One region of the Streptomyces sp. NPDC005181 genome, then DNA from elsewhere that is predicted to be linked to it. Evidence: riboswitches for the same ligand, from Rfam matches in the RefSeq annotation. Region 1 holds a riboswitch; the other holds the start of a gene.
What was found. A riboswitch is a leader RNA that binds a small molecule or an ion and turns the genes downstream of it on or off. The one in region 1 is predicted to bind S-adenosylmethionine.
Positions count from the first base shown of each region.

Region 1 (4,848 bases):
GGCGGAGAGCGCCGCGGCGAAGTGGGAGCTGTTCCACCCCTCCACCACGAAGGAGACGACGCCGACCCGAGGGGCGTCGTCACCGAACAGCGACAGCACCTTGACCTGGGGGACCTCGGCGAGGCCTTCACGGACTCGGGTGACGAGCTGCTGCTCCCGGGCGACGAGGCGGTCGAAGCCGGCCTCGGTGAGGGCCTTGCAGGCGGAGGCGATGGAGTAGACACCGATGACGTTGGGCGAACCGGCCTCGTGCCGGGCGGCGGTGGAGTGCCACTCCACGTCCACACCGCCGTCGGTGCGCCGGGCGACCTTCCGCGAGGCGCCGCCACCGGCCAGGTACGGCTCGGCGTCCTGCAGCCAGTCGGCGCGACCCGCGAGGACACCGGAGCCGAACGGCGCGTACAGCTTGTGTCCGGAGAAGGCGACCCAGTCGACGTCGAGCTCGTCGATGTCGACCGGGTGGTGCGGCGCGAGCTGTGCGGCGTCCAGCACGATCCGGGCCCCGTGCGCGTGGGCGGCGGCCGCCAGCTCCCTCACCGGCCACAGCTCACCGGTGACGTTCGAGGCACCGGTGACGCAGACCAGCGCGGGGCCGTAGGGGTCACGGTCGGCGAGCGCCCGCTCCAGCGTCTCGACGGCCTGGGCCGGGGTGCGGGGAGCGTTGAGGTAGGTGACGCGGGCGTCGCGCCAGGGCAGCAGCGAGGCGTGGTGCTCGGTCTCGTACACGAAGACCTGGCAGTCGGCGGGGATCACCGCGGCCAGCAGGTTCAGCGAGTCCGTCGTCGACCGGGTGAAGATCACCTGGTCCTCCGCGCGGCAGCCGAGAAACTCCCCGACCGCCTTGCGGCTGTTCTCGAAGAGGTCCGTGGAGAGCTGCGAGAGGTAGCCGGCGCCGCGGTGGACGCTGCCGTAGTACGGGGCGTACGCGGCGACGTCCTCCCACACCCGCTGCAGGGCCGGGGCGCTGGCCGCGTAATCCAGGGCGGCATACGTGACTTCTCCGCCGGTAGCGAGTGGAACAGTCACATCCTTGCCCAGAACGGGCAGCGGGGAACAAATGGTCTGGTCGGTGGCAGCGGTGACGACGGACATGGCGAACTCCCGTAACAGGCAGGCGAATTCACTGCGCCGGCAGGTACGCGGCAGCGCAGGAAGCAGAAAAAGGGGGTGCGGAGAGGGGCCGGACCGGGCCCTATCGCATTCGCTTGCTCACAAGAGGCTCCTTGAGGACCAGGACCCCAGGGATGTGACATTCACAGATGTCGAGGGGTCCGCGCTTGCCGCAGACCTCGCTGCCTACGGCCTGGTCTTCACCCGGGGCACCCCGCCACGGACGGAGGGTTGCCGGACAGCGGGCCGGGGCCGTAGTCGCTGTCACTCATGACCTGCCCAGCATCTTGCCATACGTGCGTCGACGCGCAAGGCGCAGTCCAAGATCTGGACTGCGCCCTGGGCCGCAGTTCCCGTTCGTTCAGGCGTTGCTGACCGTCACCCAGCGCTCCAGCGCCGCCCGGGCCGCACCCGAGTCGACGGACTCGGCGGCCTTCGCGATCCCGGCGGCGAGCTGCTGGTTCAGCGTGCCCTCCCCCGGGTCCAGCGCCACCAGCGCCGCCGCCGAGTTGAGGAGCACGGCTTCGCGTACCGGACCGGTCTCACCGGCCAGCAGCCGGCGGGCCACATCGGCGTTGTACGAGGCGTCGGCGCCGCGCAGTGCCTCGACGGGGACCAGCTGGAGGCCGACGTCGCGCGGGTCGAAGGCCTCCTCGCGCACCTCGCCGTCCCGGACCACCCAGATCCGGGAGGTCGCCGTGGTCGTCAGCTCGTCCAGGCCGTCGTCGCCGCGGAAGACCAGCGCCGAGTTGCCGCGCGCCGCGAGCACGCCCGCGACGATGGGGGCCATCTTCAGATCGGCGACGCCGATGGCCTGGGAGCGCACCCGGGCCGGGTTGGTGAGCGGGCCGAGGATGTTGAACGTCGTCTGCGCGCCGAGCTCCTTGCGGGCCCGCGCCGCATAGCGCAGGGCGGGGTGGAACTTCACCGCGAAGCAGAAGGTGATGCCCGCCTCCTCCGCCACCTCGACGACGCGCTGGGGGGTCAGCTCCAGATTGACGCCCAGCTTCTCCAGGACGTCGGAGGCGCCGCTGGCCGACGAGGAGGCGCGGTTGCCGTGCTTGACGACCTTGGCTCCTGTGCCCGCGACGACGATCGCGGACATCGTGGAGATATTGACCGTCTTGGCGAGGTCGCCGCCGGTACCGACGATGTCGACCGTGCGGCCCGGCACCTGGATCGTGGTGGCGTGCTCGTACATGGCGCGGACGAGTCCGGTGACCTCGTCGACGGTCTCGCCCTTGGAGCGCAGGGCAACGGCGAAACCGGCGATCTGCACGTCGGTCGCCTCGCCGCTCATGATGTTGTCCATCGCCCACGCGGTGTCGTCGGCGCTCAGGTCCTCGCCGCGCAGGAGAGCGTTCAGCACGCCGGGCCAGGAACGAGCCGCCACGCTGTCGCCGCCGACCGGGGTCACCACGTTCATGGTCCGCTCCTGGGGGTCCACCGCCGATAAGGGTATGGACCCCACCCTATCGAGCGCACGGGACAGCAAAGAGCCCCGTCCATCGAATGGACGGGGCTCCCGCTGTGGCGATCAGTTGAGGCGATCAGTGGTGGCCGTGGCCGCTGGTGATCTCCTTGTACTCCTCGGCAGTGGGCTTTTCGATCTGGTTGTGCTCGCCGAAGTAGCCCTTGCTGAGCTTGGCCCGCAGCTTCTGCATCGCGGGCACCTTGCGCTCGACACCGTTCTCGTCGACTGTCGGGCCGATCTCGACCGGCTTGTACTGCTCGTGCGCGGTGAGCATGTGCAGCTGCTCGGGGCCGAGCGGCTCGTGGATCTCGACGAACTCACCGTGCGGCAGGCGCTTGATGAGACCGGACTCACGTCCGTGCAGCACCTTCTCCCTGTCGCGGCGCTGAAGGCCGAGGCAGATCCGCTTCGTGACGATGAACGCCAGGACCGGCCCCACGAAGATGAAGATCCGGACGAACCACGAGATGGAGTTCAGCGAGAGATGGAAGTGCGTGGCCCAGAGGTCGTTGCCACCGCCGATGAAGACGACGAGGTACTCCGTGATCCACGCGACGCCGAAGGCCGTCCGGGTCGGGGCGTTGCGCGGGCGGTCCAGGATGTGGTGCTCGCGCTTGTCCCCGGTGATCCAGGACTCGACGAACGGGTAGACCGCGATCACGGCCAGCACCACGCCGAAGGCCATCAGCGGGATGAACACGCCCAGGACGAGCGTGTGACCCCAGAGGTTGATCTCCCAGCCCGGCATCACTCGGATCAGACCCTCGGCGAAGCCCATGTACCAGTCGGGCTGGGCGCCGGTGGACACCTGGTCCGGACGGTACGGACCGAGGGCCCAGATCGGGTTGATCGAGGCGATCGCCGAGATGACCGCGATGACACCGAAGACCAGGAAGAAGAAGCCTCCGGCCTTCGCCATGTAGATCGGCAGCAGCGGCATACCGACGACGTTCTTGTTGGTGCGGCCGGGACCCGCGAACTGCGTGTGCTTGTGGTAGAAGACCAGGATCAGGTGGCCGACCACGAGACCGAGCATGATGCCCGGCAGCAGCAGGATGTGGATCGAGTAGAACCGGGCGACGAAGTCGCCGCCGGGGAACTCTCCGCCGAACAGGAACATCGAGATGTACGTGCCGACGATCGGCATGGACAGGATCGCGCCCTGGGTGAAGCGGACACCCGTACCCGAGAGCAGGTCGTCCGGGAGCGAGTAGCCCGTGAAGCCGGTGAACATACCCAGCACGAACAGCAGGAAGCCGAACAGCCAGTTGATCTCACGCGGCTTGCGGAACGCACCCGTGAAGAAGACGCGCATCATGTGCACGAACATCGCGGCCAGGAAGATCAGCGCGCCCCAGTGGTGGATCTGGCGGACCAGCAGACCACCGCGGACGTCGAAGCTGATGTCCAGCGTCGAGGCATAGGCCTCGGACATCCGGATGCCCTGCATCGGCTCGTACGAGCCGTGATAGACGACCTCGTTCATGCTCGGGTGGAAGAACAGCGTCAGATACACACCCGTGAGGATGATGACGATGAAGCTGTAGAGGGCGACTTCACCGAGCATGAAGGACCAGTGGTCCGGGAAGATCTTGCGCATGTTGGCCTTGGCCAGGGAGTAGATCCCGAGCCGGCCGTCCGCCCAGTCGGCCACCCGCTCGCCGGCGGGCGCGTTGCGCTTCGTGTCGGTCACAGTACTCATCCGCGCTCCCAGAATGCAGGACCGACGGGCTCTTCGAAGTCACCGAGCGCCTCGAGGTTGCCCTCGCTGTTCACACCGATCCGCAGCTGCGGAAGGGAGTGACCGGCCGGACCGAAGATGACGCGGGCGCCGTCGGAGAGGTCGAAGGTGGACTGGTGGCACGGGCAGAGCACGTGGTGCGTCTGCTGCTCGTACAGGCTGATCGGGCAGCCGACGTGGGTGCAGATCTTCGAGAAGGCCACGATGCCCTCGTGGGCCCACTCGCGCTCGCGCTTGTCCTTGATGTTCTCCGGCTGGATACGGATGATCATCAGCGCAGCCTTGGCGATCTGCGTCTGGAAGTCGTGAGCGTCCTCCTCCAGACCCTCGGGCATGGCGAAGGTCAGCGAACCGACGACGACGTCCTCGGGACGCAGCGGCTGCATCGTGTTCACGTTGATGAGCTGCTTGCCCTTGGACCACAGGGTCTGACGGAGCTTCTTCTCCGGCAGCGGACCGAGGTCGCGCAGCAGCATCACGCCGGAGAGCGGCACCAGAGCCAGCGCACCGAACAGGGTGTTGC
Region 1 covers NZ_JBEXID010000150.1:4,695-9,542, reverse strand. Annotated here, with positions in the region: gene ABZV38_RS37985 (aminotransferase class V-fold PLP-dependent enzyme) at 1-1,092, opposite strand, end outside; SAM riboswitch class IV at 1,269-1,386, opposite strand; gene trpD (anthranilate phosphoribosyltransferase) at 1,472-2,536, opposite strand; gene ABZV38_RS37975 (ubiquinol-cytochrome c reductase cytochrome b subunit) at 2,661-4,286, opposite strand; gene ABZV38_RS37970 (Rieske 2Fe-2S domain-containing protein) at 4,283-4,848, opposite strand, start outside.

Region 2 (4,848 bases), on a different contig from region 1:
AGATGCCCTCGGTGCGCGCCAGCAGCTTGATCGCGTCGACGACCTGCTCGTCGTTGACGTCCTCGACGGCGCCACCGGTCCGGCGGGCGATGTCCAGGACGTACGGGCCGTCGGCCGGGTTGCCGATCGCCAGCGACTTGGCGATCGTGTTCGGCTTCTGGGGGCGTACCACGTCGTGACCGGCCTTGAAGGCCGTGGAGACGGGGGAGCAGCCCTCGGCCTGGGCACCGAAGATCTTGTACGGCTTGTCCTCGACGAGCCCGAGCTTGATCAGCTCCTGCAGACCCTTGTCGATCTTCGTGAGCTGCGAGCCGGACGCGATCGGGATGACGAGCTGGTCGGGCAGCTGCCAGCCGAGCTGCTCGCAGATCTCGTACGCGAGCGTCTTGGAGCCCTCCCCGTAGTACGGGCGCAGGTTGACGTTGACGAAGCCCCAGCCCTCGCCGAGCGGGTCGCCGATGAGCTCCGAGCAGAAGCGGTTGACGTCGTCGTAGTTGCCCTCGATGCCGACCAGTTCGCCGCCGTACACCGCGGCCATGACGACCTTGCCCTGCTCCAGGTCGTGCGGAATGAACACGCAGGACCGCAGGCCGGCCCGGGCGGCCGCCGCGCCCACGGCGCCGGCGAGGTTGCCGGTGGAGGAGCAGGAGAGGGTGGTGAAACCGAAGGCGCGGGCGGCCTCGACGGCGATCGCGACGACGCGGTCCTTGAAGGAGTGCGTCGGGTTGCCGGAGTCGTCCTTGACGTACAGACCGCCGGTGACGCCCAGTTCGCGGGCGAGGTTGTCGGCCTTGACCAGCTTGGTGAAGCCGGGGTTGATGTTGGGCTTGTCCGCGACATCGGCGGGGACCGGCAGCAGCGGCGCGTAACGCCAGATGTTGTTCGGCCCGGCCTCGATGCGCTTCTTCAGCTCGTCCGGGGAGCCGCTCGGCAGGTCGTACGCCACTTCGAGCGGCCCGAAACAGGTCGCGCAGGCGAAAAGGGGACCGAGCTCGAATCGCTCTCCGCACTCGCGGCAGGAAAGTGCCGCGGCGGGACCGAGGTCGACAGCGTCGGCGTCGGCGGAAGAATTGGTGCTCACTGCAACGGTCTGCGTAGCCATGATGGCGAGGCCCTTTCTCCTCATCTTCCTCGCGACGCATTTCGCCACGAGACGGAATTGGCACCTTCCCCACCTGACCTCGCGGTCGGCAGGAGGGTTGCCGGGACTTCAACGGGCCGTTCCCTCAGTCCCTCTGGATGAGCGCTGTGGCACTGGATCACCGATCCAGGCATTTATCGGCGGAGGACCCCGACATGCGAGGGTCATCCGCGTTGTTCAAGACTGTAACCGAAGCACCGGACGGTTGAGAGAGCCGTCCGAACCGCGAGATGGATCACATACAGGGAGTATCGACCGTGCTGGAAGAGGTCGAACGCTGGCTGACCAGGCGTTCCTGGTCGGCCGCCGACCGCCCGCTGGACCGGCTCGTCGCCGCCAGGGCCAGGGATCCGCGGCGCGGGAGTGTGAGCGTCGTGCTGCCCGCCCTCAACGAGGAGGCGACGGTCGGCGCGATCGTCGAGACGATCCGGGCCGAGCTGATGGAGAAGGTCCAGCTGGTCGACGAGCTGCTGGTGATCGACTCCGGGTCGACGGACGCCACCGCGGAGGTCGCCCGGAAGGCGGGCGCCCGGGTGGTGCACCGTGACGACATACTCCCCCGGATTCCCGCGCTGCCCGGCAAGGGCGAGGTCCTCTGGCGATCGCTCCTGGTCACCGGCGGTGACATCGTCTGCTTCATAGACGCCGACCTGAAGGACTTCTCCGCGGAATTCGTCTCCGGCATCATCGGCCCGCTGCTCACCGATCCCGAGGTGCAGTTCGTCAAGGCGATGTACGACCGCCCGCTCGGAGACACGGCAGGTCAGGGCGGTCGCGTCACCGAACTGGTGGCCCGCCCGCTGCTCAATCTGCACTGGCCGCAGCTGGCCGGCTTCGTCCAGCCGCTGGGCGGCGAGTACGCGGTGCGGCGTTCACTGCTGGAGCGGCTGCCGTTCCCGGTCGGTTACGGAGTGGAACTGGGCCTGCTCGTGGATGCGCTGCACACCGTGGGGCTGGACGCGCTGGCACAGGTCGATGTGGGGGTGAGGAAACACCGCCATCAGGACGGGCAGGCGCTGGGCCGGATGGCGGCGGCGATCTACCGGACGGCCCAACTGCGCCTTTCCCGCGGCCACTTGGTACGACCATCCCTCACCCAGTTCGAACGGGGTGAGACCGGCTTCGTTCCGCGTACGCACGCCGTGGACACGGAGGAGCGGCCGCCGATGCAGGAGATCAGGGAGTACGTTTCGCGCCGCGCCGCCTGAGGTGGCCTGACTTCGCACGTTTGGGCGGTTCGCGATCGGGCTAGATTCCGCAACATGGTCTCCGAGCACGTGATCACGTCTGCTGCCCAGGTACTCGTCGCCTCCAACCGCGGCCCGGTCTCGTACGCACTGAGCGAGGACGGTTCGATCAGCGCCAAACGGGGCGGCGGCGGGCTCGTCTCCGGGCTGAGCGCCGTCGAGGACAAGCTGTGGGTCTGCGCGGCGCTCGGCGACGGGGACCGGGAGGCGGTCCGGCGCGGGATCGCCGAGCCGGGCGTACGGATGCTCGACATCGACGCCGATGTGCACGCCGACGCGTACAACGGCATCGCGAACTCGGTGCTCTGGTTCGTCCACCACATGCTGTACCAGACGCCGCTGGAGCCGGTCTTCGACGCGGAGTTCCGCCGGCAGTGGGCGTCGTTCGAGGCGTACAACCTGGCCTTCGCACAGGCGCTCGCCGAGGAGGCGGGCGAAGGCGCGGCGGTGCTGGTGCAGGACTACCACCTGGCCCTGGTCCCCGGCATGCTCCGCGGCCTCCGCCCCGACCTGCGGATCGGTCACTTCTCGCACACCCCGTGGGCCCCGGTCGACTACTTCCGCCTGCTGCCCGACGACATCGCGGAGCAGCTGCTCCGCGGCATGCTCGGCGCGGACCGGGCGGCGTTCCTGACCCGGCGATGGGCGGACGCGTTCACCGCGTGCTGCACGGAGGTCCTGGGCGGCACCGGCCGGACGAGGATCGGCGTGCACGGCCTCGGCGCGGACGCGGACTTCCTGCGCCGTCGCGCGCACCAGCCGGACGTGGACGAACGCATGGCGATCCTGCGGGAGCAGGTGGGCGGCACCGGCCGGAAGACGATCGTGCGGGTCGACCGTACGGAACTGTCCAAGAACATCGTGCGCGGTCTGCTGGCGTACCGGGAGCTGCTGAACACCCGCCCGCAGTGGCGCGAGCGGGTGGTGCATGTGGCGTTCGCGTACCCGTCGCGGCAGGACCTGGCGGTGTACCGGGAGTACACGGCCGAGGTGCAGCGGCTGGCTGACGACATCAACGAGGCGTACGGAACGCCCGATTGGACCCCGGTCCTGCTGCATGTGAACGACGACTTCGCGCGCTCGCTGGGGGCGTACCGGCTGGCGGACGTGGCGCTCGTCAACCCGATCCGCGACGGCATGAACCTGGTCGCGAAGGAGGTCCCGGTGGTCTCCGACCAGGGCTGCGCGCTGGTGCTGTCGCGGGAGGCGGGGGCGTACGAGGAGCTGGGCGCGGACGCGATCGTGGTGAACCCGTACGACGTGTCGGCGACGGCCGCCGCGCTGCACGAGGCGCTGACGATGCCGGACGGGGAGCGGGCGGAGCGGTCGAAGCGGCTGGCTGCGGCGGCGACTGCGTTGCCGCCGCAGCGATGGTTCCTGGAGCAGCTGGAGGAGCTGCGGCAGGAGTGACCGTCCGGGGCGATGGTTCGGGTCGATGGTTCGGGGCGATGGTTCGGGGCGGCCGTTCAGAGGCGCCGGGCGAGGTCCGCGAGGAAGTCGACCACGGCCCCCGGACCCGGCACCAACAGGTCGGCCCGCTCGGCCAGTTCCGGCACTTCGGCGCTTCCGCTGCACACCAGCAGACCCGGGATGCCGTCGGGGCCCTCGGTGCGGAGCTTCTCCACGGCGGCGTACGCGGCGAGGTCCCCCAGGTCGTCCCCGGCGTACAGGACGGACTCGGCGTCCGTCTCCCGCACGTACTCGGCGAGCGCCACGCCCTTGTCCATGCCGGGCGGGCGCAGTTCCAGGACGAGGCGCCCCGGTTCGACGATCAGCCCGTGCCGGGCCGCGAGCCGCCCGAGCGGGCCACGCAGCGCCTCGAATGCGGCCTGCGGGTCGGCGGCGCGGCGCGTGTGGACGGCGACCGCCTGTCCCTTCTCCTCGATCCATGTGCCGTGCCAGGAGTCGAACCGGTCCAGCACGCCCGGGAGTTCGGCTCGGACCGCCGCCACTCCGGGGTGCGGGGCGGGGGCGTGAACGGTGCTGGAGACGGCATCCCAGCGTTCCGCACCGTAGTGGCCGAGGACGACGAGGTGGTCGAGGCCCGGGACGCCCGCGAAGCCGCCGTACCGGACCGCGACGCCGGCCGGGCGGCCGGTGATCACGGCGACGGAGGCGACCTTCGGGGCGAGCGCGGCGATGGCCTCGACGGCGCCGGGGTGAGCGCGGGCCTGGTCCGGGTCCGGGACGATGTCGGCGAGGGTGCCGTCGAAATCGAGGGCGACCACGGCGCGGTCGGGCCGGGCCAGGAGGGCGGCGAGGCCTTCGCGGCCGGCCTGTGTGGTGGGGATGGGGAGGGGCTGCTCTGGGTTGCTTCCCATGGGGCGAGCCTATCGGGGGCGACGCAGGGCGGCTACGGCTGCGCCTGCGGCGGGCCTGCTCCCCTGCCCGCCCCTTCCCGGAGCCGGGGGCCAGCCCCCGGCTACCGCCTCCCGCGCCGGGCCTCCCGCACACGCCGCA
Region 2 covers NZ_JBEXID010000062.1:31,361-36,208, reverse strand. Annotated here, with positions in the region: gene thrC (threonine synthase) at 1-1,102, opposite strand, end outside; SAM riboswitch class I at 1,120-1,246, opposite strand; gene ABZV38_RS29270 (glucosyl-3-phosphoglycerate synthase) at 1,399-2,349, shown strand; gene ABZV38_RS29265 (trehalose-6-phosphate synthase) at 2,404-3,798, shown strand; gene otsB (trehalose-phosphatase) at 3,855-4,709, opposite strand; gene ABZV38_RS29255 (DUF3263 domain-containing protein) at 4,811-4,848, opposite strand, start outside.
Region 2: linked by a shared signal. The riboswitch ahead of thrC (threonine synthase) and the one ahead of ABZV38_RS37985 (aminotransferase class V-fold PLP-dependent enzyme) in region 1 are both predicted to bind S-adenosylmethionine.